3 regions of the Sutcliffiella horikoshii genome follow, and region 1 is predicted to be linked to each of the others. Evidence: a T-box and tRNA genes for the amino acid it is inferred to sense, from the RefSeq annotation. Region 1 holds a T-box; the other regions hold tRNA genes.
What was found. A T-box is a leader RNA that pairs with one kind of tRNA and senses whether it is charged. The one in region 1 lies ahead of pheS (phenylalanine--tRNA ligase subunit alpha), so its partner is inferred to be a tRNA-Phe.

Region 2: it has a tRNA-Phe gene. The T-box ahead of pheS (phenylalanine--tRNA ligase subunit alpha) is inferred to sense a tRNA for this amino acid. The anticodon was not compared.
Region 3: it has a tRNA-Phe gene. The T-box ahead of pheS (phenylalanine--tRNA ligase subunit alpha) is inferred to sense a tRNA for this amino acid. The anticodon was not compared.

Annotation. Positions count from the first base shown of each region.
Region 1 covers NZ_CP082918.1:3,116,848-3,126,319, forward strand. Annotated here, with positions in the region: gene K7887_RS16025 (CvpA family protein) at 1-126, opposite strand, end outside; gene zapA (cell division protein ZapA) at 132-401, opposite strand; gene rnhC (ribonuclease HIII) at 496-1,452, shown strand; gene pheT (phenylalanine--tRNA ligase subunit beta) at 2,075-4,489, opposite strand; gene pheS (phenylalanine--tRNA ligase subunit alpha) at 4,504-5,538, opposite strand; T-box leader at 5,769-6,013, opposite strand; gene K7887_RS16050 (TrmH family RNA methyltransferase) at 6,065-6,823, opposite strand; gene sspI (small acid-soluble spore protein SspI) at 6,942-7,148, shown strand; gene K7887_RS16060 (M42 family metallopeptidase) at 7,389-8,474, opposite strand; gene K7887_RS16065 (dUTP diphosphatase) at 8,547-9,035, opposite strand; gene K7887_RS16070 (hypothetical protein) at 9,150-9,472, shown strand, end outside.
Region 2 covers NZ_CP082918.1:990,312-999,783, forward strand. Annotated here, with positions in the region: rRNA gene K7887_RS05130 (23S ribosomal RNA) at 1-2,852, shown strand, start outside; rRNA gene rrf (5S ribosomal RNA) at 2,979-3,095, shown strand; tRNA gene K7887_RS05140 (tRNA-Asn) at 3,105-3,179, shown strand; tRNA gene K7887_RS05145 (tRNA-Ser) at 3,187-3,278, shown strand; tRNA gene K7887_RS05150 (tRNA-Glu) at 3,287-3,361, shown strand; tRNA gene K7887_RS05155 (tRNA-Val) at 3,401-3,476, shown strand; tRNA gene K7887_RS05160 (tRNA-Met) at 3,504-3,580, shown strand; tRNA gene K7887_RS05165 (tRNA-Asp) at 3,584-3,659, shown strand; tRNA gene K7887_RS05170 (tRNA-Phe) at 3,681-3,756, shown strand; tRNA gene K7887_RS05175 (tRNA-Thr) at 3,794-3,869, shown strand; tRNA gene K7887_RS05180 (tRNA-Tyr) at 3,877-3,960, shown strand; tRNA gene K7887_RS05185 (tRNA-Trp) at 3,996-4,069, shown strand; tRNA gene K7887_RS05190 (tRNA-His) at 4,087-4,162, shown strand; tRNA gene K7887_RS05195 (tRNA-Gln) at 4,219-4,293, shown strand; tRNA gene K7887_RS05200 (tRNA-Gly) at 4,299-4,373, shown strand; tRNA gene K7887_RS05205 (tRNA-Cys) at 4,383-4,456, shown strand; tRNA gene K7887_RS05210 (tRNA-Leu) at 4,493-4,581, shown strand; tRNA gene K7887_RS05215 (tRNA-Leu) at 4,605-4,688, shown strand; tRNA gene K7887_RS05220 (tRNA-Gly) at 4,692-4,765, shown strand; gene queG (tRNA epoxyqueuosine(34) reductase QueG) at 4,896-6,029, opposite strand; gene K7887_RS05230 (B3/B4 domain-containing protein) at 6,206-6,859, shown strand; gene K7887_RS05235 (nuclease-related domain-containing protein) at 6,916-7,836, shown strand; gene K7887_RS05240 (hypothetical protein) at 7,930-8,232, shown strand; gene K7887_RS05245 (amidase domain-containing protein) at 8,635-9,472, shown strand, end outside.
Region 3 covers NZ_CP082918.1:3,435,178-3,444,649, reverse strand. Annotated here, with positions in the region: rRNA gene K7887_RS17670 (23S ribosomal RNA) at 1-2,358, shown strand, start outside; rRNA gene rrf (5S ribosomal RNA) at 2,483-2,599, shown strand; tRNA gene K7887_RS17660 (tRNA-Val) at 2,608-2,683, shown strand; tRNA gene K7887_RS17655 (tRNA-Thr) at 2,722-2,797, shown strand; tRNA gene K7887_RS17650 (tRNA-Lys) at 2,803-2,878, shown strand; tRNA gene K7887_RS17645 (tRNA-Leu) at 2,887-2,967, shown strand; tRNA gene K7887_RS17640 (tRNA-Gly) at 2,984-3,058, shown strand; tRNA gene K7887_RS17635 (tRNA-Leu) at 3,067-3,155, shown strand; tRNA gene K7887_RS17630 (tRNA-Arg) at 3,193-3,269, shown strand; tRNA gene K7887_RS17625 (tRNA-Pro) at 3,274-3,350, shown strand; tRNA gene K7887_RS17620 (tRNA-Ala) at 3,371-3,443, shown strand; tRNA gene K7887_RS17615 (tRNA-Met) at 3,467-3,543, shown strand; tRNA gene K7887_RS17610 (tRNA-Ile) at 3,548-3,624, shown strand; tRNA gene K7887_RS17605 (tRNA-Ser) at 3,640-3,732, shown strand; tRNA gene K7887_RS17600 (tRNA-Met) at 3,780-3,856, shown strand; tRNA gene K7887_RS17595 (tRNA-Asp) at 3,860-3,935, shown strand; tRNA gene K7887_RS17590 (tRNA-Phe) at 3,953-4,025, shown strand; tRNA gene K7887_RS17585 (tRNA-Thr) at 4,053-4,128, shown strand; tRNA gene K7887_RS17580 (tRNA-His) at 4,154-4,226, shown strand; tRNA gene K7887_RS17575 (tRNA-Gly) at 4,234-4,307, shown strand; tRNA gene K7887_RS17570 (tRNA-Ile) at 4,315-4,391, shown strand; tRNA gene K7887_RS17565 (tRNA-Asn) at 4,408-4,482, shown strand; tRNA gene K7887_RS17560 (tRNA-Ser) at 4,488-4,578, shown strand; tRNA gene K7887_RS17555 (tRNA-Glu) at 4,587-4,658, shown strand; gene glgB (1,4-alpha-glucan branching enzyme) at 5,198-7,081, shown strand; gene K7887_RS17545 (glucose-1-phosphate adenylyltransferase) at 7,086-8,243, shown strand; gene K7887_RS17540 (GlgC family sugar phosphate nucleotidyltransferase) at 8,280-9,296, shown strand; gene glgA (glycogen synthase GlgA) at 9,293-9,472, shown strand, end outside.

The DNA.
Region 1 (9,472 bases):
AAACATATATGCAACCACAAAAGCTGCTATAAAGCCGGAAAGATGGACAATCTGCATAATGAATCCTCTGCGGATCCCAACAATCAGTCCCATAATAAATAGAAAGATAATAATCAAGTCTAACATCGTACTCAACCCTTTTTCTTTAATTCTCTCTCAAGCATATCGTATTCGTCTTTTAATTTGATATAATCATGTACAACGTTTACTGCAGTCAGAACTGCCAGTTTACTGATGTCCAAGTGTGAATTTTTACTATTGATTTCTCTCATTTTTTCATCGACAATGGAAGCAACAAGTCGTATGTGACTTATACTTTCCGTACCAACAATCGAGTATTGTTGTCCATATATGTCGACAGTTGTGCGAGTTTTATGCTCTGACAACGTGTATGCCCCCATTCATTAAAATCCTAATCTTTATAATACCACGAAACTTTCTAAAGTGGAAAAGAAACATGGAAAAATGTAAAAATTTGTAGTAGGAGTGAATTAATTGTCATATCAAGTCATCCAGGTATCTGGAACTATTTTAAACAAAATTGAAAGTTTCTATAAGGATCATAAGATAGATAAACTTCCAACAGGGGCTGTTTTTGTCGCAAAATCTCCCACTTGCAATATTACGGCATACAAGTCGGGAAAAGTGTTGTTCCAAGGAAAAGGGGCCGAAGAGGAAGCGAACATTTGGAAGGGCTTCGGAGCAACCGATGCTCCATCTAAATCCGGCAAGAAGGCGACCACCGTTTCATCATCAGGAAACAAAGTGAAATCCTCCCTGCCTGCCGGCTTTGCGTCCCTTTCTGTCATCGGATCTGATGAAGTAGGGACAGGAGATTATTTTGGTCCGATTACTGTTTGTGCCGCTTATGTAAAAAAAGAGCATATGGCTAAGTTGAAAGATCTGGGTGTTCAAGATTCAAAGGCATTGAATGATGAAAAGATTGTACGAATTGCCAAAGCAATCTTGCCGCATGTTCCTTACAGCCTATTAGTTTTACATAATGAAAAATATAATGAACTGCAACAGAGTGGAATGAGTCAGGGGAAAATCAAGGCTTTGCTGCATAATAAAGCCTTGCAACATGTTTTAGATAAGATCGCTCCAGAGAAACCTGATGCCATATTGATTGACCAGTTTGCGGAATCTGGGATCTACTATCGCCATGTGGCTCAACAGAAGAATATTGTCCGTGAAAATGTTTATTTTCATACAAAAGCAGAAGGCCTTCATCTATCAGTGGCAGCTGCGTCCATCATTGCGAGGTATTCTTTCTTGAAAGAGATGGATAAGCTTAGCGAACTTGCAGGTATCACGATACCAAAAGGTGCGGGTTCAAAAGTGGATTCTGCGGCTGCAAGGGTGATTGAAAAGCATGGAGAAGAATTTTTGAACAAAGTGGCGAAAGTGCATTTTGCCAACACGTTGAAGGCAAAAAAGCTGGTCAGATAACTTTACCAATGGAAAGTTCGTTTACAGTTGGTTGTCTTGTGCTATAATTTGTGTATACACATGATTGAAGAAGCCAAAGTGTTGGACGCACTTTGACTTAACAGTATAAGTTCCGCAGAAGCACGGCTACTGTGGAGTCGAACGTAATAAGTAACTCACCCGACTGCCTAACAGCGAATTAGAAGTCACGGGTGGGTTATTTTTTTGTCATTTCTTTTATTAGCACGATTACTAGATTTACAAACGCAAAGAGGAATAGTCCTGATGTGAGGAAAAGCTGCATGTCGCTCATACGGTCACCCCCGTTCTCCACAGGGATTCACCGCACCACCCGTTCCTATTATACTGTCCACTCTATTATACCATTCTATCAGAAAAACAGAACACACGTTCTTATAAATCCTTCGAAATACCTAGTTTTTGCATTAACGGTTGATTTCCGTTACAGGCGCTTCGCTTTTCTGCGGGCGGTCCGGGAGCCTCCTCGGCAAGCCTGCGGGGTCTCCCCTGTCCCTTCCTCCCGCGGAAGTCTGCGCGCCTTTCACTGCGATCAACTAGGGGTTTGCATTTTCAGTTAAACCAGAAAAAAGGGATCCCGGCTGGAATCCCTTTTTCATCTATATTAGCTTCTTAATACAGCTTCGAATTTTTCTTCGACTGCTTGAAGCACTTTTGTGTGGACTTTTGTTACTTCTTCGTCCGTTAGTGTGTGTTCTGGGTGGTAGTAACGTAAGGCAAAAGCGACTGATTTTTTCGATGAGTCGATTTTGTCGCCCTCGTACACGTCAAATACCTGTACTTCTTTTAGTAAGGAGCCACCTGTCGTCTTGATGACTGCTTCTAGTTCACCTGCTGGAGTTTCACGATCCACTACAAGCGCGATATCGCGGCTGATCGATGGGAAGCGTGGAATTGCTTCGTATTGGATTTCTCCGATACTTTCTCCAAGAAGTGCTGTTAAGGAAAGCTCGAATACATATGTTTCTGGCAGGTCTAATTCATTTAATTTCTCTGGATGAAGTTGACCAATGAATCCGATGCTTTCTCCGTTCAGTAAGATTTCCGCAGTACGTCCTGGGTGCAAACCGTCTTTTTCAGAGCGAGTGTAAGTGATCGTTTCACTCACTCCAAGCATAGAGAACACGCCTTCTAAGATTCCTTTTGCTACAAAGAAATCAACCGCTTTTTTCTCTCCCTGCCATGGATGTTGCTGCCATAGACCTGTTAAGGCACCAGCAAGTCGCTCTTTTTCTTCTGGTAACACTTCGCCATCTTTTCCAATGAAAACAGAACCAATTTCATAAACAGCATTTGCTTGCAAGGAACGAGCGATATTGTGCTGAAGCGCTTCTAGAAGGTGCGGAACTAAGCTTAGTCGCAGCGTACTTCTTTCTTCACTCATCGGCATCGCAAGGCGAATCGCTTTTCCATCTTCAAGGGCGAATTGCTTCGCGCGCTCAACGCTTGTCAGGGAGTAGGTGATATTTTGAATCAAACCTGCACCCTCAAGGTAACGGCGAACTTTACGACGCTTCGCTTGATAGGCAGTCAACACGCCAGGTGTTGCAGCACTTACAGGCAATGTCGTTGGAATATTGTCGTATCCGTAAAGACGAGCCACTTCCTCTACAAGATCCTCTTCAATCGTGATATCCCCACGACGAGTAGGTACGGTTACTGTGAAACTCCCATTATCTTCTGAAACTTCAAATTGCAGCTTTGTGAAAATATCTTTTACTTCCGCAGCGGTGATGGAAGTACCTAAAACAGAATTAATCTTTTCTACAGTAGTAGTCACAACTGCTGGTTCTACTTTTAATGTGTTCACTTCGACAGAACCGCCGACCACTTCACCGCCAGCATATTCTGCCATAAGAGCAACTGCTCTTTCTGCCGCTTCATGTGTACGGTTCGGATCGATTCCTTTTTCATAGCGGGCACTTGCTTCACTACGAAGACCGTGGTCTTTAGAAGCTTTTCTTACAGTAACTCCGTTAAAGTATGCGGACTCCAATAGGATAGTCGTTGTGTCAGATTGAACTTCTGAATTTGCTCCACCCATTACACCGGCAAGCGCAACAGGCTCTGAGCCATTTGTGATCACAAGGTGGTCTTCTGTTAACGTACGTTCTGCATCATCAAGCGTTGTTATTTTCTCATCCTTGCGGGCACGGCGTACAAGGATTTCTTTGCTGCCAAGGCGATCATAATCGAACGCATGCAGTGGTTGACCGTATTCTAGTAAAATGTAGTTCGTGATGTCGACCACATTGTTGTGTGGGCGGATACCCGCTGCCATCAGACGAGCTTGCATCCAAAGCGGTGACGGACCGATCTTCACGTTTTTCACTACTTTCGCTACATATAACGGGTTGTCTTCAGAAGCGTCCACATTTACGGAAATATAGTCAGAAGCTTCTTCGCTGTTTGCTTCATATTCAGTAGATGGCCATTTTACATCACGCCCAAGGATTGCGCCAACTTCATAAGCCACACCAAGCATGCTTAATGCATCAGAACGGTTTGGTGTAAGACCAAGCTCCATCACTTTGTCATTGCGGTTTAAGTATTCTAATGCATCTGTACCAACTTCCACATCATTCGGGAATACGAAAATTCCTTCAGAAAATTCTTTGGCAACAAGCTTAGAACCGATACCTAATTCCTGCAGAGAACAAATCATTCCATTGGATTCTTCGCCACGAAGCTTAGCACGCTTTATTTTAAAATTACCAGGAAGCACTGCCCCAACTGTTGCCACTGCCACTTTCTGTCCTTTGTCTACATTCTTAGCTCCACAGACAATTTGTACAGTCTCTCCGTTTCCAAGGTCCACTTGGCATTTGTTCAATTTATCCGCATTTGGATGTTGTTCCTTTTCTAAAACGTGACCGACCACGACACCTTTAATACCGTCGTTCAGCACTTCCACGCCTTCTACTTCAATACCGCTTCTTGTAATCTTCTCTGCCAAATCTTCAGCAGAAATATCATCTATATTTACGTAATCTTTTAACCAATTGTAAGATACTAACATGGTTTCCCCTCCTCTTAAACTCGATTGAATTGCTTCACAAAACGTTGATCGTTCGTGTAGAAATGGCGGATATCGTCAATGCCGTAACGAAGCATTGCAATACGCTCAGGTCCCATTCCAAAAGCAAATCCTTGATATTTTTTCGGATCATATCCGGACATTTCAAGCACGCGCGGATGAACCATACCAGCTCCAAGAATTTCAATCCAGCCAGTTCCTTTACACATGCTGCAACCTTTACCTCCACATTTCGCACATGTCACGTCAATCTCAACAGACGGCTCTGTGAACGGGAAGAAGCTAGGACGGAGACGGATTTCACGGTCTTCACCGAACATCTTTTTCGCAAATGTTTCAAGCGTACCCTTAAGGTCGCTCATGCTGATGTTCTCGTCAATCACAAGTCCTTCAATCTGTGTGAACTGGTGGGAGTGAGTCGCATCGTCATCATCACGGCGATACACTTTACCAGGACAGATGATTTTGATAGGTCCCTTTTCCTTATTCGCTTCCATCGTTCTTGCTTGAACAGGTGAAGTTTGCGTTCTTAAAAGCACCTCATCTGTAATGTAGAAAGAATCCTGCATATCTCGTGCTGGATGATCCTTCGGTAGGTTTAATGCTTCAAAGTTGTAGTAATCTGTTTCCACTTCTGGTCCTTCTGTGATTGTGTAGCCCATCCCTAAGAACAGGTCTTCGATTTCTTCAATGACTTTTGTCAGGGGATGAGGATTACCAGTTGGTGCCGGACGGCCAGGTAATGTTACATCAATCGTTTCAGATGCAAGCTTCTTCGCTACCTCTGCTTTTTCAAGCTCAGCTTGTTTCGCTTCAATTTTCTCAGCAACATTTCCACGAACGACGTTAGCCAGTGCTCCCATTTTCGGACGCTCTTCTGCTGAAAGCTTACCCATTCCTTTTAAAATTTCCGTAATCGGACCTTTTTTTCCAAGGTACGCCACACGGACTTCATTCAGTTGCTTCAAGTCTTGTGCTTGTTCTACCTGCTCAATGGCAAGCGTCTCTAATTCCTTCAATCGTTGTTCCACATCTATTCCTCCTTGGTTCATTTTTGAATGTGCAAATGATTAGGGTGTTAAGATTTCCAGCTGTTGATTGGAGCACAGGGCGGAGACTCCGGAGGGAGGTAGCGGTAGGTTGAGACCCCGCAACGGAGTGAGGAGGCTCAAGCACCGCCCCTCGGAAAGCGAAGCCCAGTGCGTAAATCAACAGCGGCGTTTAACAGAGCCTATAAAAAAACAAAAAAACTCGCCCCTCAAAAAGGGACGAGATATTCGCGGTACCACCCTAGTTAACAAAAGAAAAACACTCTTTGTTCGCTCTGTTCCAGATAACGGCTATCTAACCGGTCCACCTTTACAGCATCGCTTTTTCGCTGCTGGTCCAAGTGTCACTCAAGAGGTGAAATATTCACTCATTCTTCCTTTAAGATGCTTTCAGTCTGCGGCACCTTTTCCCTGGTAAGGTCTGAAATGAGCTACTTGCCTCTCTCATTGCTTTGTTCAGTATGTAACTATTGTTATATTATATTGAAAACACGTGCCGGATGCAACTCTATCCACGTAAATAATACATTAAAATTCCGGCTGCAACGCCGACATTCAACGATTCGCTCTGACCATGAATCGGGATGTATAGATTCCGGTCTGTCATGTCCAGATGTTCCTGGGCCATTCCTTTTCCTTCATTGCCAAGAATCAGCGCGAAAGTATTGGATGGTTGAACTTCTTGAAATGGTACACCGTTTTGTAAGGAGGTTCCGTAAACAGGTGTGTTTAGTTCTTTACACTGCTTGATGTAGCTTTTGAGTTCGCCTCTAAGTATTGGCAGGTGAAAAATCGATCCTTGTGTGGAGCGAATCACTTTGGAGCTGTAAAGATCAGCGCACCCTTCTCCTAAAATAACCATGTCCATACCGGCAGCGTCCGCTGTTCTTATCATTGTGCCCACATTTCCCGGGTCTTGAACATTATCGAGCAAAAGAATTTTTTGGTTAGGTTGTATTAGGTATTCATTTTCTTCTTGAATGCGGCAAATCGCTGCTACTCCCTGAGGCGTTTCTGTTTCACTTATTTCCTTTAGCACATTCGGAACGGCATAAATTAGTTCCACATGGTTCAGATCCCATTCTTTTGGGATGGATCGGTCTTCAGAAATGATGATTTCTTCCACAAGGTTGTCCACTTTCAGTGCCTCTTCCACCAAGTGAAACCCTTCAATGATAAATGTTCCGGATTGTTCACGTTCTTTCTTTTTCTGCAGTTTTTTCCACTGCTTCACTTTATTATTCTTTACGGATTCTATATGTTTCAATGCTTGTTTCTCCTTTTCCGCTACTCAATACTGCTATTATACGCATTTTGGACACATAATTAAACTATCTATTGGACATGATATGTGTTGATACTATTTTTCCTACGAGGTGATAAGGATGAATTTAAATTTACGTCATGCGATCCGTCAGAATGTGGAAGGAAATTCTCAAGACCAGCTTAGAGAGACAATCTTAGATGCCATCAATAAAGGCGAAGAAAAAATGCTTCCAGGTTTAGGCGTGTTGTTTGAAGTAATTTGGGAGAATTCTTCTGAGCAGGACAAAGCTGAAATGCTCTCAACTTTAGAGGATGGACTGAAATAGTATTGGATTAAGGCAGCTCCTTTGAGGGGCTGTTTTTTTAATCTGTCTACTTAAAAGTGAGCATATCATCTTTTTATTAAGACCTCTCTCCATGGATTTTCACCTGACAGAGGTCTTCATACCCTCCATCAAGACCTCTCTCCTTGCTTTTTCATCCAACAGAGGTCTTCATTGACCTTGCCAGTCCTCAAACAAGAAAAAACCGCCCACAAAACGTGAGCGGCGGACCTTCCAAAACTATCAATCAAACGTCAATCTACTTACAGTATCCGCATCCAACTTCTTGATCACTTCTGCAATCAATTTCACCGCGTTTTCGTAGTCATCGCGGTGCAACATTGCTGCGTGAGAGTGGATGTAGCGTGTTGCGATGGTAATGGACAGTGCAGGTACACCTTGAGCTGTCAGGTGAATCGCGCCGGAATCTGTTCCGCCTCCTGCAACAGAGTCGAACTGATATGGAATTTCCATTTCGTCGGCTACACCTGTAACGAAATCGCGTAAACCTTTGTGGGAGACCATGGATGCATCATAAAGGATGATTTGCGGGCCTTTCCCCATTTTGCTTAGAGCTTCTTTTTCTGTAACTCCTGGAGTATCTCCTGCAATTCCTACGTCTACACCGAATCCGATGTCAGGTTGGATCAGGTTTGCAGACGTTTTTGCACCACGCAAGCCAACTTCCTCCTGTACAGTACCTACTCCGTACACCACGTTTGGATGGTCAGCACCCTTCAACTGTTTCAACACATCAATCGCGATGGCGCAGCCGATACGGTTATCCCAAGCTTTTGCTAGAAGCATTTTTTCGTTGTTCATGACTGTGAATTCGAAGTAAGGAACAACTTGGTCGCCAGGGCGAACTCCCCATTCTTGTGCTTCTTCACGGCTGGATGCACCGATATCAATGAACATGTCTTTGATGTCTACCGGTTTTTTGCGTGCTTCTGGAGGCAGGATGTGTGGTGGCTTAGAACCGATCACACCTGTAACGTCTCCTTTAGAAGTTACGATTGTTACGCGTTGTGCCAGCATTACTTGGGACCACCAGCCGCCAACCGTTTGGAAACGTAAGAATCCGCGGTCATCGATATGTGTAATCATGAAGCCCACTTCGTCCAAGTGACCTGCTACCATTACTTTTGGTCCGTCTGCTTTACCGACTTTTTTAGCGATTAAGCTTCCCAATCCGTCTGTGAATACTTCATCAGCGAATGGCGTTATGTATTTTTTCATTACGTCGCGTGGTTCTTTTTCGTTGCCTGGAATACCCTTGGCATCTGTTAGATCTTTCAACATTGTTAATGTTTCATCTAGCTTTGTCATGTATTTCGACCCCCTTAATAAATATCAATCCAACAATTATTATACAGAAAACTCTTACTAATGTAAAAAGGATTAGTAACCTTGCTGTTGTCTTTCGTGATTCACCTGGTTCTTTTCCAAGTATGCCTGCTCTACTTCCGCCCACTCAAATCCAAGCATTTCACCTAATTGAATATAGGAATCCAGTAATAGATAATAATTTTCTTCAGACAAATCGTCTTTAAAAATAGAGACTATCTGATAAACTCTATTGAATTGCTCTGTTAGCGAGGCTGCCTCCTCCGCAAGCCCTCTAGAAGCTTCGGGACCGTACCCAAAGGTCAATCCAAGGGATAGTATAAAATGGACCCCGTCCACATACTCTTCAAGAATGACTCCGCGTTCAGCAGGAGGCTTCACACTCCAGAATTTAAAGCAGCGAGTTTCATTCGCCAATTCACCAAGCTCTACAAGCAAAGCCAATACTTTTTCGTCAACCAAATCCTCTTTTCTCAACCCGTGTTGTGATTCGATTTTTGTATCAAGCTCTCTTTGCATGTCGTATAAACGTCGTAAATTCAAAAATATCGCCTTCTTTTTTAAAAATTTTATAAAAAAATGAAACCTTATGATACCTACACCCGTATATAAGGTATTTTATAACACAATCTGTATTTTTGCGAAGGAGTAGCAAATATGTTTATGATTCTCATTCGTCTTGCTTTACTTGCACTTTTTGCTTTTATTATTTATTCCATTTTTAAGTACCTCCTGAATCCTAAAAGGAAGCTGGAGATTGCGCATGAACAGAAGAATTTCTACCTTCTTGATCAAAAAAGCAATGTAAGGAAGAATTTTCTCCTGACCTATAAAGGGGTCATGTTTGAAGGGGAAAAATATTTGGGGACCACTGACAGAGCGTTCGAGGTCATTTCCATTTTCATCTGGCCGAAGAATCCCGAAAAGTTGCAAGGATTGAAAAAGCATGACTTTGAATTTATTCAAAAAGAGGTACGAAA
Region 2 (9,472 bases), 2.1 Mb from region 1:
GGGAGCTGTAAGTAAGCTTTGATCCGGAGATTTCCGAATGGGGAAACCCACTGCTCGTAATGGAGCAGTATCCTTATCTGAATACATAGGGTAAGGAAGGCAGACCCGGGGAACTGAAACATCTTAGTACCCGGAGGAAGAGAAAGCAAACGCGATTTCCTGAGTAGCGGCGAGCGAAACGGAATTAGCCCAAACCAAGAGGCTTGCCTCTTGGGGTTGTAGGACACTCAACATGGAGTTACAAAGGAACGGGGTAAATGAAGCGATCTGGAAAGGTCCGTCATAGAAGGTAAAAACCCTGTAGTTGAAACTTCGTTCCCTCCTGAGTGGATCCTGAGTACGGCGGGACACGAGAAATCCCGTCGGAAGCAGGGAGGACCATCTCCCAAGGCTAAATACTCCCTAGTGACCGATAGTGAACCAGTACCGTGAGGGAAAGGTGAAAAGCACCCCGGAAGGGGAGTGAAATAGATCCTGAAACCGTGTGCCTACAAGTAGTTAGAGCCCGTTAATGGGTGATAGCGTGCCTTTTGTAGAATGAACCGGCGAGTTACGATTACGTGCAAGGTTAAGTCGATGAGACGGAGCCGTAGCGAAAGCGAGTCTGAATAGGGCGCATGAGTACGTGGTCGTAGACCCGAAACCAGGTGATCTACCCATGTCCAGGGTGAAGTTCAGGTAACACTGAATGGAGGCCCGAACCGACTCACGTTGAAAAGTGAGCGGATGAGGTGTGGGTAGGGGTGAAATGCCAATCGAACCTGGAGATAGCTGGTTCTCTCCGAAATAGCTTTAGGGCTAGCCTCATGTGTTAGAGTCTTGGAGGTAGAGCACTGATTGGACTAGGGGTCCTCATCGGATTACCGAATTCAGTCAAACTCCGAATGCCAAAGACTTATCCATGGGAGTCAGACTGCGAGTGATAAGATCCGTAGTCAAGAGGGAAACAGCCCAGACCGCCAGCTAAGGTCCCCAAGTATACGTTAAGTGGAAAAGGATGTGGAGTTGCTTAGACAACCAGGATGTTGGCTTAGAAGCAGCCACCATTTAAAGAGTGCGTAATAGCTCACTGGTCGAGTGACTCTGCGCCGAAAATGTACCGGGGCTAAACGTATCACCGAAGCTGCGGACTGTTCTTACGAACAGTGGTAGGAGAGCGTTCTAAGGGCGTTGAAGCTAGACCGTAAGGACTGGTGGAGCGCTTAGAAGTGAGAATGCCGGTATGAGTAGCGAAAGAAGGGTGAGAATCCCTTCCACCGAATGCCTAAGGTTTCCTGAGGAAGGCTCGTCCGCTCAGGGTTAGTCGGGACCTAAGCCGAGGCCGAAAGGCGTAGGCGATGGATAACAGGTTGATATTCCTGTACCACCTCCACTCCGTTTGAGCAATGGGGGGACGCAGAAGGATAGGGTAAGCGCGCTGTTGGATATGCGCGTCTAAGCAGTAAGGCTGAGAAGTAGGCAAATCCGCTTCTCATTAAGGCTGAGCTGTGATAGCGAGGGAAATATAGTACCGAAGTTCCTGATTTCACACTGCCAAGAAAAGCCTCTAGCGAGGAGTATGGTGCCCGTACCGCAAACCGACACAGGTAGGCGAGGAGAGAATCCTAAGGTGAGCGAGAGAACTCTGGTTAAGGAACTCGGCAAAATGACCCCGTAACTTCGGGAGAAGGGGTGCTCTGTTAGGGTGTTAAAGCCCGAGAGAGCCGCAGTGAATAGGCCCAGGCGACTGTTTAGCAAAAACACAGGTCTCTGCGAAGCCGTAAGGCGAAGTATAGGGGCTGACGCCTGCCCGGTGCTGGAAGGTTAAGGGGAGAGGTTAGCGCAAGCGAAGCTTTGAACCGAAGCCCCAGTAAACGGCGGCCGTAACTATAACGGTCCTAAGGTAGCGAAATTCCTTGTCGGGTAAGTTCCGACCCGCACGAAAGGCGTAACGATCTGGGCACTGTCTCAACCAGAGACTCGGTGAAATTATAGTACCTGTGAAGATGCAGGTTACCCGCGACAGGACGGAAAGACCCCGTGGAGCTTTACTGTAGCCTGATATTGAATTTTGGTACAGCTTGTACAGGATAGGTAGGAGCCTGAGAAGCCGGAGCGCTAGCTTCGGTGGAGGCGTCGGTGGGATACTACCCTGGCTGTATTGAAATTCTAACCCGCAGCCCTTATCGGGCTGGGAGACAGTGTCAGGTGGGCAGTTTGACTGGGGCGGTCGCCTCCTAAAGAGTAACGGAGGCGCCCAAAGGTTCCCTCAGAATGGTTGGAAATCATTCGCAGAGTGTAAAGGCACAAGGGAGCTTGACTGCGAGACCTACAAGTCGAGCAGGGACGAAAGTCGGGCTTAGTGATCCGGTGGTTCCGCATGGAAGGGCCATCGCTCAACGGATAAAAGCTACCCCGGGGATAACAGGCTTATCTCCCCCAAGAGTCCACATCGACGGGGAGGTTTGGCACCTCGATGTCGGCTCATCGCATCCTGGGGCTGTAGTCGGTCCCAAGGGTTGGGCTGTTCGCCCATTAAAGCGGTACGCGAGCTGGGTTCAGAACGTCGTGAGACAGTTCGGTCCCTATCCGTCGTGGGCGCAGGAAATTTGAGAGGAGCTGTCCTTAGTACGAGAGGACCGGGATGGACGCACCGCTGGTGTACCAGTTGTCTTGCCAAAGGCATAGCTGGGTAGCTACGTGCGGACGGGATAAGTGCTGAAAGCATCTAAGCATGAAGCCCCCCTCAAGATGAGATTTCCTTTTGCTTCGGCAAGTAAGATCCCTGAAAGATGATCAGGTAGATAGGTTCGAGGTGGAAGCATGGTGACATGTGCAGCTGACGAATACTAATCGATCGAGGACTTAACCCAAATAAGTATCGAAATAAGTGAACGATATGAATATCTTGATAGGAACACATTATCTAGTTTTGAAGGAACAAAAAAAGATGAAAAAACATCTTGATTTTCTTCAAAGATATATTATAATAATATTTGTCTGGTAATGATGGCGAAGAGGTCACACCCGTTCCCATACCGAACACGGAAGTTAAGCTCTTCAGCGCCGATGGTAGTTGGGGGATCTCCCCCTGTGAGAGTAGGACGTTGCCAGGCTGGTATTAATCCACCATAGCTCAGCGGTAGAGCATTCGGCTGTTAACCGAAGGGTCGTAGGTTCGAATCCTACTGGTGGAGCCAATAATATGGAGAGCTGTCCGAGTGGCCGAAGGAGCACGATTGGAAATCGTGTAGACGGTCAACGCCGTCTCAAGGGTTCAAATCCCTTGCTCTCCGCCATTATCTTTGGCCCGTTGGTCAAGCGGTTAAGACACCGCCCTTTCACGGCGGTAACACGGGTTCGAATCCCGTACGGGTCACCAAAGTTTTTCCGAGACATTTACAATGAGTGTCCATACATAGGAGGATTAGCTCAGCTGGGAGAGCATCTGCCTTACAAGCAGAGGGTCGGCGGTTCGATCCCGTCATCCTCCACCATTAGTTTTCTAACATTCTTTATATTATCGCGGGGTGGAGCAGTTCGGTAGCTCGTCGGGCTCATAACCCGAAGGTCGCAGGTTCAAATCCTGTCCCCGCAACCAAATGGTCCCGTGGTGTAGCGGTTAACATGCCTGCCTGTCACGCAGGAGATCGCCGGTTCGATCCCGGTCGGGACCGCCATTTTCTTTGAAAATAGAATTAGGCTCGGTAGCTCAGTTGGTAGAGCAATGGACTGAAAATCCATGTGTCGGCGGTTCGATTCCGTCCCGAGCCACCATGATTTTTTCACCAAAGTGAAAAAATCACCATATAATGCCGGTGTAGCTCAGTTGGTAGAGCAACTGACTTGTAATCAGTAGGTCGTGGGTTCGACTCCTATCGCCGGCACCAGAAATATGGAGGGGTAGCGAAGTGGCTAAACGCGGCGGACTGTAAATCCGCTCCTTCGGGTTCGGCAGTTCGAATCTGCCCCCCTCCACCATTTCTTTTAAAATAAAAAGTAACAAATTGCATCATAGGGGCATAGTTTAACGGTAGAACAGAGGTCTCCAAAACCTCCGGTGTGGGTTCGATTCCTACTGCCCCTGCCAATTTTATAAAAATTATGGCGGCTGTGGCGAAGTGGTTAACGCACCTGATTGTGGTTCAGGCATTCGTGGGTTCGATTCCCATCAGTCGCCCCATATTTTATTTTATCGACTTATATAAAAGATTGAGTCGTTTTTATTTCCAGTTTTATTGGGCTATAGCCAAGCGGTAAGGCATCGCACTTTGACTGCGACATGCGTTGGTTCGAATCCAGCTAGCCCAGCCATTTTTGCGGAAGTAGTTCAGTGGTAGAACACCACCTTGCCAAGGTGGGGGTCGCGGGTTCGAATCCCGTCTTCCGCTCCAAATATTTCAGGTGGCATAGCCAAGTGGTAAGGCCAAGGTCTGCAAAACCTTTATCACCGGTTCAAATCCGGTTGCCACCTCCAATTTTATTAAAATAGTTATTCATATATACGAGACAAGCCGGGGTGGCGGAACTGGCAGACGCACAGGACTTAAAATCCTGCGGTAGGTGACTACCGTACCGGTTCGATTCCGGTCCTCGGCACCATTTGAATAATTATGATTGAGTATGCCGGTGTGGCGGAATTGGCAGACGCGCACGACTCAAAATCGTGTTCCTCTGGAGTGCCGGTTCGACCCCGGCCACCGGTACCAATCGCGGGTGTAGTTTAATGGTAAAACCTCAGCCTTCCAAGCTGATGTCGTGGGTTCGATTCCCATCACCCGCTCCATACATAACTTATCAAGACTCTGACCTTTGGTTGGGGTCTTTTTTGCGTCTTTGAAAGTTCAGCTTTTTTATCAATTAATAAAAGCCACAGGGCAACTGGTGCTCTGTGGCTTTTAAACGTGTTGTTGATTCTATTCAGTTAGCATGCCAATTCCTTTTTCAAGTTCTTTTAACACTTCAGGATCTTTTTCCGTTGCTTTATAATTTTGCAGTGATTCTAAAGCTTGCTTATCACCTATTTTTCCTACTGCCCAGGCTGCTGTTCCTCTTATTACCGGACGAGGATCATTTTTTAATAGACTTAGGAGATCAGGAATAGACGAAGTATCTTTGTAATGAGCTAGCGCAATAATGGCGTTTCGCTGTATCGGTTTTTTCCCACGCCAGGATCCAGAGATCTTACCAAAGTTCTCTTTAAATTCTCTGTTGGAGATGGTCAAAAGAGGTTTTAGTTTCGGTTTTACAATTTCAGGATCGGGCTCCATTTCAGGGTGAAGATGAAAGTTTTTGCCTTTATTTTCAGGACACACTGTCTGGCAAGTATCACAACCATATAGCCTGTTCCCTAATTTGGTGCGATATTCTTCGGCAAGGAAGCCTTTTGTTTGTGTTAGGAATGCAATGCATTTATTGGAATCGAGTTGTCCACCTTGAACGAGTGCACCTGTAGGACAGACTTCCACACATTTATTACAGGTCCCACAGTTGTCTTCTAGTGGTGTATCTGGTTCAAAGGGTAATGTAGTAATCATTTCTCCTAAATACACATAGGAACCAAATTCAGGCGTTATAATGGCACAGTTTTTTCCGCTCCATCCGATACCTGCACGTTCAGCAACCGCCCTGTCACTAAGCTCACCGGTATCTACCATCAATTTCATTAGAGCGTCTGGACGTTTTTCTTTTATAAATGCTTCTAGCAAGCTGAGTTTCTCACGTAAAATATCGTGGTAATCGACTCCCCAAGATGCACGGCAAAATATCCCGCGTCGCTCTTCCCTAGTGCTTCTTGGTGCGTCTTTCATTTTGGAAGGATAGGCAAGAGCAATAGCAATGATGCTTTTCGCTTTGGGTACTATGAGCTCAGGGTTAGTGCGTTTTTCTATATCAGGTTCCTCGAATCCTGATTGATAGTTGAGCTCCTGTTGAGTGATTAGTCTTTCTTTTAGACCAGTGAAGATTCCGGCGCTGGCAAATCCAATCTTATCAATGCCTATTTGTTTACTATAGGCGATTACTTCTTCTTTTAATTTTTCCTCATTCAATGTGAACACCTCCTTTATTGTTTTTTTAGCCAACCTATATTTTAACATATTTTTAAGAAGGATCATTTTGTTTGATATATCTAATTATATCCATTTTGAATCAAAAATCTTGAAGGGAGTATCGAACAAGTTATATGATACAATTACCATAATAATGAAAAGAAAGGGTGGGCTAGATGAGGGTTTTGGTTGCTGAAAATGTAGCTGGGAAGTTCGGTATCATTTTTTATAAAGATATTACAGTTGGTTCCTCTCCACAGATGTTAAAAGGCAGAATCCGCCTTTTCCAAGAATCACTTCACTTGGATTTAGAAGATAAGGATATGAAAGATATTCCCGGGGTGGCCGAGTGGCGTTCTGTATTCAAGGAAACAGGGACAGATCCATCTAGGTATCGTCCATCTGTCGAGGCGTTGTACCGTAGGGTGAAAAAAGGACAATTCCTACAACCGTTCAATTCAGCTGTCGATTTGAATAACTTTTTTTCTATGAAATATGAAATACCTTTAGGAATCTATGATGCTGATAAGATTACCGGCGATGTAAGGATTTCGGTGGGTGACGAGACTGTAAGCTATGAAGGGTTAAATGGACGAGAAATTAAGTTAACTAATATGCTTCACACGAGTGACGAGGCAGGTCCGTTTGGAAGTCCTTTTGTCGATAGTCGCAGGACGGCCGTCTCAGAGGAGAGCACTACTTCTGCGTTGCATGTTGTGTATTTCAAGCCTTCCATGGAAAGTGGGGAATGTGAAGAAATGCTTGCGGCGATTAGCGAGATGTTTCTGCAGGTTCATGGTGGAACGAGTGAGTATTGGGTTTTGGATTAAAAGTAGGTAATTAGGTTTGCCTGCTTTTTACTATATTTATGATGGGAGTGTTGTGGATGGTCTTAGTGTTGAAAGAGCGTAAGGAGCCTAGTGAGCTGAAGTTATTAAGGATGCTGAAGGCGCGCGGGGGCTTAGTGGATGAAAGTCGCTTTTGGAACTTGGAAAAAGGTTATCGGGGAGAGGTTCTATTTGATAAATGGTTCTCTGCCTTGGATGGCGAGTGGATTGTAGTGAATGATCTGCTGCTCGAGTATGGAGGCAGTTTGTTTCAAATCGACTCACTTGTGATTGGAGCGGATAGGGTGTACCTTTTTGAAGTGAAGAACTTTGAAGGTGATTTCTATCTAGATGAAGGAAGGTGGATGTCCATCAGTAATAATGAAATTAAAAATCCCTTGTTACAAATGCAACGGTGTGAAACCGCGTTAAGACAACTTCTCAGAAGCCTCGGATTTCAATCCTCCATAGAAGCTACCCTCATTTTTATAAACCCCGAGTTTACCCTCTTTAATTGTTCTCCTAATTTACCTTTCGTGTTCTGTTCCCAATTAAATCGGTTTTCTAAGAAGTTGTTGAAGCAATCTTCTAGTTCAGCAAGGCTAAATGCACGTCACTCTCGTTTGGCTGAGAAGTTGTGTGAGCTGCATATGGAGAAGTCGCCGTATGAACGGCTGCCTGAGTATAGGTATGAGGATTTGCGGAAGGGGATTGTTTGTGTTGGGTGTGGGGGGATGGGGGTTCGGCATGGAAGAAAAATGATAATTTGTAATGAATGTGATTTTAAAGAAGAATATAAAGCATCGGTAATCAGAAGTATTACAGAATTAATGAGTCTATTCCCTGAAAGACCATTAACTTCGAAAAATATCTTTGAGTGGTGTAATGGATTAGTTACATTAAGATCCATACAACGAATTCTTATAAAAAATTTTTCTTTAGAGGGATTTGGTCGATCTTCGCACTATATAAAATTATAATATATTTCTTGATGCTCTTTAGAGTAGAGGTAACGGCTAACGATGACAGAAACACTTAAAGTAGAGGAACTCTGTCTTCGTAGGGGCAGAACGATGACAGAACTTCAAAAGAGAAAGGAACTTTGTCATCATAGAGACAGAACGATGCCAAAACTTCAGAAACGAAAGGAACTTTGTCATCGTAGAGGCGGAACGATGACAGAACTTCAAAAAAGAGAGGAACTTTGTCATCGTAAGGGCGGAACAATGCCAGAACTTCAGAAACGAAAGGAACTTTGTCATCGTAGAGGCGGAACAATGCCAGAACTTCAGAAACGAAAGGAACTTTGTCATCGTAGAGGCAGAACGATGCCAGAACTTCATAAGAGAGAGGAACTTTGTCATCGTAGAGGTTGAATAGTACCATAACTCCCCCAACAAAGATCCAAGTGCAACCCCAGTTACCCAAAACCTTTTAACAAAGACCCAAGTGCAACCCCCAGTTACCCAAAACCTTTTAACAAAGACCCAAGTGCAACCCCCAGTTACCCAAAACCTTTTAACAAAGATCCAAGTACAACCCCAGTTACCCAAAACCTTTAACAAAGTCCCAAGTGCAACCCCCAGTTACCCAAAACCTTTTAACAAAAATCCAAGTGCAACCCGAGTTACCCAAAACCTTTCAACAAAGATTCAACCCAAAACCAAGTTCCCCAAAACCGCTACCCCAAAAAAAAATCCAAAATCCCTCACACAAATTCCAAGCCCCCCACATAAACATATCTACAAGGACCATTACCCAGAGAGAGGGGCAAGCCTATGAGGGAAAAGCTGAGAGCACATATTCAAGACCGTCTTGATACTTATGTCTACAAAAGCAAGCAAACGAGCAGAACAATAATGAACGATGTCACCATAAAACAAAAACAAGAAGCACATAAGCGTAGAGGTGCGGAGATAGTTAAGTGCAGTGCGACGGCGAGGATTCATTCGATTCATGAGGATGAAAAACAGCGGGAGGCCACTGTTTTTTACGAGATTCACATTCGGTATTTAATAAAGCAAAGGGAAAAATTGTATCTAGAGGAAGAAGCAGATCAGCGTTATTCTGAATGGATTGATGGTGAACTCATACAAGATTTCTCCATTCAGGATGAGGGGGATCGGACTTCAGCTCGTTTCATTCCGCCACAAGAGGAGGAGGAAGAGCAACAGCCATTGCGATTCAAATATAGTCGGGTGGAAGCAGTCAGGTATGCGGAGCAATATTGGAACAGTTATAATCCTCAGTTTAAGAAGTTTGAGGTGAATTGTACAAATTATATTTCGCAGTGTTTGTATGCTGGCGGGGCACCGATGGTCGGTTATCCGAAGAAGTCTGGTGGATGGTGGATGCGGAATAATGATTGGAGCTACACGTGGGCAGTAGCTCATGCGTTGAGGTGGTATTTGCCTAGTGCCAAGCAGGGACTTAAGGCGAAAGAAGTGCCAAGTGCCTCAAAGCTGATGCCGGGTGATGTGATTTGTTATGATTTTGAGGGGGACGGTCGCTTTGATCATAATACGATCGTGGTCGCAAAGGATGAGAATGGGGAGCCATTAGTGAATGCCAACACTTATAACTCGCGGATGAGATATTGGAAGTACGAGGATTCCA
Region 3 (9,472 bases), 320 kb from region 1:
GTAGTTAGAGCCCGTTAATGGGTGATAGCGTGCCTTTTGTAGAATGAACCGGCGAGTTACGATCCCGTGCAAGGTTAAGTCGATGAGACGGAGCCGTAGCGAAAGCGAGTCTGAATAGGGCGCATGAGTACGTGGTCGTAGACCCGAAACCAGGTGATCTACCCATGTCCAGGGTGAAGTTCAGGTAACACTGAATGGAGGCCCGAACCGACTCACGTTGAAAAGTGAGCGGATGAGGTGTGGGTAGGGGTGAAATGCCAATCGAACCTGGAGATAGCTGGTTCTCTCCGAAATAGCTTTAGGGCTAGCCTCATGTGTTAGAGTCTTGGAGGTAGAGCACTGATTGGACTAGGGGTCCTCATCGGATTACCGAATTCAGTCAAACTCCGAATGCCAAAGACTTATCCATGGGAGTCAGACTGCGAGTGATAAGATCCGTAGTCAAGAGGGAAACAGCCCAGACCGCCAGCTAAGGTCCCCAAGTATACGTTAAGTGGAAAAGGATGTGGAGTTGCTTAGACAACCAGGATGTTGGCTTAGAAGCAGCCACCATTTAAAGAGTGCGTAATAGCTCACTGGTCGAGTGACTCTGCGCCGAAAATGTACCGGGGCTAAACGTATCACCGAAGCTGCGGACTGTTCTTACGAACAGTGGTAGGAGAGCGTTCTAAGGGCGTTGAAGCTAGACCGTAAGGACTGGTGGAGCGCTTAGAAGTGAGAATGCCGGTATGAGTAGCGAAAGAAGGGTGAGAATCCCTTCCACCGAATGCCTAAGGTTTCCTGAGGAAGGCTCGTCCGCTCAGGGTTAGTCGGGACCTAAGCCGAGGCCGAAAGGCGTAGGCGATGGATAACAGGTTGATATTCCTGTACCACCTCCACTCCGTTTGAGCAATGGGGGGACGCAGAAGGATAGGGTAAGCGCGCTGTTGGATATGCGCGTCTAAGCAGTAAGGCTGAGAAGTAGGCAAATCCGCTTCTCATTAAGGCTAAGCTGTGATAGCGAGGGAAATATAGTACCGAAGTTCCTGATTTCACACTGCCAAGAAAAGCCTCTAGCGAGGAGTATGGTGCCCGTACCGCAAACCGACACAGGTAGGCGAGGAGAGAATCCTAAGGTGAGCGAGAGAACTCTGGTTAAGGAACTCGGCAAAATGACCCCGTAACTTCGGGAGAAGGGGTGCTCTGTTAGGGTGTTAAAGCCCGAGAGAGCCGCAGTGAATAGGCCCAGGCGACTGTTTAGCAAAAACACAGGTCTCTGCGAAGCCGTAAGGCGAAGTATAGGGGCTGACGCCTGCCCGGTGCTGGAAGGTTAAGGGGAGAGGTTAGCGCAAGCGAAGCTTTGAACCGAAGCCCCAGTAAACGGCGGCCGTAACTATAACGGTCCTAAGGTAGCGAAATTCCTTGTCGGGTAAGTTCCGACCCGCACGAAAGGCGTAACGATCTGGGCACTGTCTCAACCAGAGACTCGGTGAAATTATAGTACCTGTGAAGATGCAGGTTACCCGCGACAGGACGGAAAGACCCCGTGGAGCTTTACTGTAGCCTGATATTGAATTTTGGTACAGCTTGTACAGGATAGGTAGGAGCCTGAGAAGCCGGAGCGCTAGCTTCGGTGGAGGCGTCGGTGGGATACTACCCTGGCTGTATTGAAATTCTAACCCGCAGCCCTTATCGGGCTGGGAGACAGTGTCAGGTGGGCAGTTTGACTGGGGCGGTCGCCTCCTAAAGAGTAACGGAGGCGCCCAAAGGTTCCCTCAGAATGGTTGGAAATCATTCGCAGAGTGTAAAGGCACAAGGGAGCTTGACTGCGAGACCTACAAGTCGAGCAGGGACGAAAGTCGGGCTTAGTGATCCGGTGGTTCCGCATGGAAGGGCCATCGCTCAACGGATAAAAGCTACCCCGGGGATAACAGGCTTATCTCCCCCAAGAGTCCACATCGACGGGGAGGTTTGGCACCTCGATGTCGGCTCATCGCATCCTGGGGCTGTAGTCGGTCCCAAGGGTTGGGCTGTTCGCCCATTAAAGCGGTACGCGAGCTGGGTTCAGAACGTCGTGAGACAGTTCGGTCCCTATCCGTCGTGGGCGCAGGAAATTTGAGAGGAGCTGTCCTTAGTACGAGAGGACCGGGATGGACGCACCGCTGGTGTACCAGTTGTCTTGCCAAAGGCATAGCTGGGTAGCTACGTGCGGACGGGATAAGTGCTGAAAGCATCTAAGCATGAAGCCCCCCTCAAGATGAGATTTCCTTTTACTTCGGTAAGTAAGATCCCTGAAAGATGATCAGGTAGATAGGTTCGAGGTGGAAGCATGGTGACATGTGCAGCTGACGAATACTAATCGATCGAGGACTTAACCCAAATAAGTATCGAAATAAGTGAACGATATGAATTCTTGATATGAACACATTATCTAGTTTTGAAGGAACACGAAAGATGTAAAAACATCTTGATTTTCTTTCTCAATTTTGTATAATATAATTTGTCTGGTAATGATGGCGAAGAGGTCACACCCGTTCCCATACCGAACACGGAAGTTAAGCTCTTCAGCGCCGATGGTAGTTGGGGGATCTCCCCCTGTGAGAGTAGGACGTTGCCAGGCATTTATATGGAGGATTAGCTCAGCTGGGAGAGCATCTGCCTTACAAGCAGAGGGTCGGCGGTTCGATCCCGTCATCCTCCACCAATATTTTTTCACCTAGTGGAATTAACCATCAATATTATGCCGGTGTAGCTCAGTTGGTAGAGCAACTGACTTGTAATCAGTAGGTCGTGGGTTCGACTCCTATCGCCGGCACCATTTTTGTGCCATTAGCTCAGTCGGTAGAGCATCTGACTTTTAATCAGAGGGTCGAAGGTTCGAGTCCTTCATGGCACACCATTTATCTTGCGGGTGTGGCGGAATTGGCAGACGCGCTAGACTTAGGATCTAGTGTCTTTGACGTGGGGGTTCGAGTCCCTTCACCCGCATTGTAATTTTATATTAGCGGAAGTAGTTCAGTGGTAGAACACCACCTTGCCAAGGTGGGGGTCGCGGGTTCGAATCCCGTCTTCCGCTCCAACAGACTTGCCGGGGTGGCGGAACTGGCAGACGCACAGGACTTAAAATCCTGCGGTAGGTGACTACCGTACCGGTTCGATTCCGGTCCTCGGCACCAGAGTTTTTTACAGCAGTAAAACAACTATTATCTATATGCGCCCGTAGCTCAATTGGATAGAGCGTTTGACTACGGATCAAAAGGTTAGGGGTTCGAGTCCTCTCGGGCGCGCCATTATCGGGGAGTAGCTCAGCTTGGTAGAGCACTTGGTTTGGGACCAAGGGGTCGCAGGTTCAAATCCTGTCTTCCCGACCATTAAATCCCTTTTAGAATTTGGGGCCTTAGCTCAGCTGGGAGAGCGCCTGCTTTGCACGCAGGAGGTCAGCGGTTCGATCCCGCTAGGCTCCACTTTAATACTTTATTTTCTTTTTGGCGGTGTAGCTCAGCTGGCTAGAGCGTACGGTTCATACCCGTGAGGTCGGGGGTTCGATCCCCTCCGCCGCTACCAAAAAGGACCTTTAGCTCAGCTGGTTAGAGCAGACGGCTCATAACCGTCCGGTCGTAGGTTCGAGTCCTACAAGGTCCACCAGTTCTTTCTATACGCGGAGGAATACCCAAGTCCGGCTGAAGGGATCGGTCTTGAAAACCGACAGGGGTGTCAAAGCCCGCGGGGGTTCGAATCCCTCTTCCTCCGCCATATTATTTTAAATGATATGGTGAGTATAGAGACTTATATCTTATTGTCGCGGGGTGGAGCAGTCCGGTAGCTCGTCGGGCTCATAACCCGAAGGTCGCAGGTTCAAATCCTGTCCCCGCAACCAAATGGTCCCGTGGTGTAGCGGTTAACATGCCTGCCTGTCACGCAGGAGATCGCCGGTTCGATCCCGGTCGGGACCGCCATTTTTAACTAATAGTTTGGCTCGGTAGCTCAGTTGGTAGAGCAATGGACTGAAAATCCATGTGTCGGCGGTTCGATTCCGTCCCGAGCCACTTTGATTTTTCTAATGATCTTTTAATGCCGGTGTAGCTCAGTTGGTAGAGCAACTGACTTGTAATCAGTAGGTCGTGGGTTCGACTCCTATCGCCGGCACCATCTTTACTAAGTAAATATTATTATGGCGGTTGTGGCGAAGTGGTTAACGCACCTGATTGTGGTTCAGGCATTCGTGGGTTCGATTCCCATCAGTCGCCCTTTTTAGCGGGTGTAGTTTAATGGTAAAACCTCAGCCTTCCAAGCTGATGTCGTGGGTTCGATTCCCATCACCCGCTCCATTTTTGTGGGCCTATAGCTCAGCTGGTTAGAGCGCACGCCTGATAAGCGTGAGGTCGGTGGTTCGAGTCCACTTAGGCCCACCATTTTTTTATGTACCGTTCCACCATAGCTCAGCGGTAGAGCATTCGGCTGTTAACCGAAGGGTCGTAGGTTCGAATCCTACTGGTGGAGCCATATCTGGGGAAGTACTCAAGTGGCTGAAGAGGCGCCCCTGCTAAGGGTGTAGGTCGTGTAAGCGGCGCGAGGGTTCAAATCCCTCCTTCTCCGCCAGATTATCTGGCCCGTTGGTCAAGCGGTTAAGACACCGCCCTTTCACGGCGGTAACACGGGTTCGAATCCCGTACGGGTCATCAAAAGTTGTGGTATTTTATAAATACTATGGCTTTTTTTATTTGTCCAAAATTCTCTCGAAAAGTGCCTCGAAATTTCTATTCCAAGTAAAAAGTAAGTTTGCATCTTAACAATAAATTAAGATATTCTCAACTCATACAATACCCTTCTGCAAGACAAACAAAACCCCATTTCGAAAAGTAAAATTATTATATTAAAATAATCTATTCTTGTAAGCGTGTACATTTATGCTTGTAGACTATGTTGAACGGAAAAACTTTTCGACAAAAAACAACATTCCTCCTCCTAATTTTTAGTCGAAACTTCTCATAATGTAAACCCTTCCAAAAATGCTGTTATACCGCAATTTCAAGCAGAGCAACAATGAAAACGGTTTCCTTAAATTGCTTATTTATTACATAATAATCTGTAAAATTAAATATTGTTGATTTATGTCATACGATTTCGACTTGTCGGATAAAGGAGAATATTATAAAAAAGAGAATAGTAGTGTATAACAATATTCTTTTTTATAAGGAATGATGGAAGGGTGAAAAAATTGATTGCTACGAGTGCGACGGATTTTCAGCTGCACCTTTTTCATGAGGGAACATTGTATAAAAGTTATGAGCTTTTTGGCTCTCATTTAGTACGGCATCGTAAGAAAGTGTTAGGAACCAGGTTCACTGTGTGGGCCCCTAATGCCAAGAAGGTGCGCGTAATGGGTTCTTTTAATGAGTGGAATGGAGAGGTGCATCCACTAGAGAAATTAAATAACGAAGGTGTTTGGAGTATCCAAATAGATGAGGACTTATCCGGACACTTATATAAATACGAGATTGTTACACAATCCGGTGAAATATTACATAAAGCGGATCCATTTGCTTTTCATGCAGAAGTAAGACCTAATACAGCATCCATTGTATATGACTTAGAAGGGTTCAAATGGAAGGATCAAAACTGGCGCAGGAAAAAGAAACGAAAATTGGTTTATGAAAAACCGATGTTTATTTATGAACTGCACCTTGGTTCATGGAAGAAAAAGAATGATGGAGAACTTTACTCCTATATAGAGTTGATCACGGAATTAATCCCTTATATTAAGGAGCATGGTTTTACGCATATAGAATTGCTGCCATTGGTGGAGCATCCATATGACCGTTCATGGGGCTATCAAGGTACGGGGTATTATGCTGCGACAAGCAGATATGGAAATCCTAAAGAGTTAATGGCGTTTATTGATGCATGTCATCAAGAGGACATAGGTGTGATATTAGACTGGGTACCGGGACATTTCTGTAAAGATGCCCACGGGTTATATATGTTTGATGGGGCTCCCGTCTTTGAATATAAGAACTATCATGACCGGGAGAATGAAGTATGGGGAACGGCGAACTTTGATTTAGGAAAGCCTGAAGTAAGGAGCTTTTTAATATCAAATGCATTGTTCTGGATGGAATATTTCCATGTTGATGGCTTTAGAGTGGATGCGGTGGCCAACATGCTTTATTGGCCAAATTCGAAGGAAGAGCATGCGAACCCCTTTGCACAACAATTTTTGCAAAAACTGAATGAAGCGGTATTTGAACAAGATTACAGTGCACTTATGATTGCGGAAGATTCAACAGATTGGCCATTAGTTACCTCTCCAACCTCAAGTGGAGGACTGGGATTCAATTACAAGTGGAATATGGGTTGGATGAATGACATTTTGCGATATATGGAGGCTACTCCAGAGCAAAGAAAACATCTACACGATAAAGTGACTTTCTCCATCGTATATGCATTTTCCGAGAATTTCATTTTGCCTTTCTCCCATGATGAAGTGGTTCATGGCAAGAAGTCGCTGTTAAACAAAATGCCTGGTGAATATGAAGATAAGTTTGCTCAATTACGTTTACTGTACGGCTTCTTCTTGACACACCCAGGAAAGAAGCTCCTCTACATGGGCGGGGAGTTTGGGCAGTTTGATGAATGGAAGGACCTTGAACAGTTGGATTGGTTTTTAGTGAACCAGTATGAATCCCATCAACAGATGCATCATTACTTCAAGGAACTGTTGGCTTTTTATCAGCAGTTTAAAGCTTTGTATGAACTAGACCATGATCCGAGTGGTTTTGAATGGATTGATGCAGATAACCGAGAGCAAAGTGTCTTTTCTTTTATCCGAAAAGGAAAAAAACCTGCAGATACACTAATAGTGATTTGTAATTTTACAGGAGCTTCCTATGAAGGATTTAAAATAGGTGTGCCTTATTTTACAGAATATGAAGAGGTTTTTAGTTCTGATGCAAAAGAATTCGGTGGAAGCGGCCGGATAAATGAGCAGGAAGTTAGTGCCGAAGAGGGAGCATATCACGGAAAGGACTATCATATGATGGTCAATGTTGCATCATTTGGTGTAAGTATATGGCGTCCGAAGAAAATTAGAGGGGAGAGATAACGCGATGGCGAAAAATAAATGTGTAGCAATGTTATTGGCAGGGGGAAAAGGGAGCAGGCTCAGTTCGTTAACAAAAACGTTGGCAAAGCCGGCTGTTCCTTTTGGAGGAAAGTATAGAATCATTGATTTTGCATTAAGTAACTGCACAAACTCAGGAATTACTACAGTGGGAGTCCTGACCCAATATCAACCATTAGTATTAAACTCTTATATCGGCATTGGCAGCACGTGGGATCTGGATCGGAAAAATGGAGGGGTGACGGTATTGCCTCCTTACACGGAATCCTCTGGTGTGAAGTGGTATACAGGGACAGCAAGTGCCATCTACCAGAATATCAACTATCTCACTCAATATGATCCTGAATATGTCCTTATCCTGTCTGGAGACCATATTTACAAAATGAATTACGAGGAAATGCTAGATTACCATATTAAGAAGGATGCGGATGTATCCATTTCAGTTGTGGAAGTTCCTTGGGAAGAAGCAAGCAGATTCGGAATCATGAATACGAACGAGAAGCTTGAAGTGGTAGAGTTTGATGAAAAGCCGGCGCTTCCAAAGAGTAATCTGGCTTCCATGGGAATCTATATTTTCAAGTGGTCTGTCTTAAAGGAATATCTGGAAATGGATGATAGAAACCCTGAGTCCAGCCATGACTTTGGGAAGGATGTCATTCCTTTGTTATTGGAAGAGAATAAGAGATTGGTAGCATATCCATTTAAGGGATATTGGAAGGATGTTGGAACTGTAAAGAGCTTGTGGGAAGCAAATATGGATTTGCTAAAAGAGGATTGTGAATTGAATCTTTTTGAATATGACTGGCGCATCTATTCTGTAAATCCAAATCAGCCTCCTCAGTTTATTGCACCATATGCAGACGTGAAAGACTCTCTTGTTAATGAAGGATGTTTCATTGAAGGGAAAATTGATCACTCCGTATTATTCCAAGGTGTGAATGTGGGGAGAAATTCAGTCATCCAAAACTCAGTAATCATGCCGGATGCCATCATTGGTGAAAATGTCTATGTAAACAAGGCAATCATTCCTTCAGGGATAAAAATTCCGGATGGTGCTGTCATCTGTCCAGAGAAAAATGAAGACGAGATTATTTTAGTAACAGAGGAAATGATGGATAAAGGGATTTTCTCTACAACCCGATAAAAGACGGAAAATCAAACACAGGAAGGGTGTCCATTTATGAATAAATCAATGTTAGGAATCATCGATGCAACAATCCATAATGAAGAAATGCAGGAGTTAACTTTAAAGCGTTCCATAGCAGCAGTTCCTTTTGGGGGACGCTATAGACTGATTGATTTTGTCCTTTCCAACATGGTCAATTCGGGTATCCAAAATGTCGCGATCTTCCCCCGTTATCAGTATCGCTCTCTGATGGATCACCTGGGATCCGGGAAGCAGTGGGATCTGGATCGTAAACGCGATGGCTTGTTCTTTTTCCCAAGTTCCGAGAATGAAAACACAGGTTCGTTCCAACATTTCAAAGAAAATGTGGACTTTTTCGGGCGCAGCAATCAAAAATATGTCGTGATTGCAAATAGTTTTACCGTATCCAATATGAATTACAAATTGATTCTAGATCGCCATATCCAAAACAGATGCGATATAACCCATGTGGTAAAAGAAGATGAAACGTTGGATATGTATGTCCTGGAGAAGGACCTGCTTGTGAAATTATTCATGAATCATGAACAAACGGGGTATAGAAGTATCATGGATGTGGTAGAGGATATTACAAGCGGATATAAAATTTGTAACTATGAATATACCAATTATGCCGCAGTGATTGATTCGCTGGAAAGTTATTATGAGCATAGCTTGGAGCTGTTGGATCCTGTTGTTTGGAAGCAGGTGTTTGTGAAGGATCATCCTGTCTTCACGAAGGTTAAAGACGAGCCTCCAACAAGTTATTCCAAAGATGCCTTTGTCAAGAATTCAATGATTGCAAACGGTGCCATCATTGAAGGGCATGTGGAGAACAGTATTATTTTCCGCGGTGTCAAGATCGGGAAAGGTACGGTAGTCAAAAACAGTATTGTCATGCAAAAAGGTGTTATTGGAGAGAATTGTGTTTTAGATTCCGTCATCTTAGACAAAGATGTAAAGGTAGAAGACGGTACAAGTTTAACAGGTAAAACAGATTCCCCGTATTTAGTGAAAAAAGGATCGGTACAAGGAGCTCTGATGAATTCGTGAAAGTATTGTTTGTCGTATCAGAATGTGTCCCGTTTGTGAAGTCTGGAGGCTTAGGCGATGTTGCGGGTGCATTGCCTAAGGAGTTAAAGAAACTTGGAACGGATGTACGGGTTATTTTGCCGAAATATGGGCAAATCCCCGAAATGTTTAAAAACAAAATGAAAAGAGTGCAGACC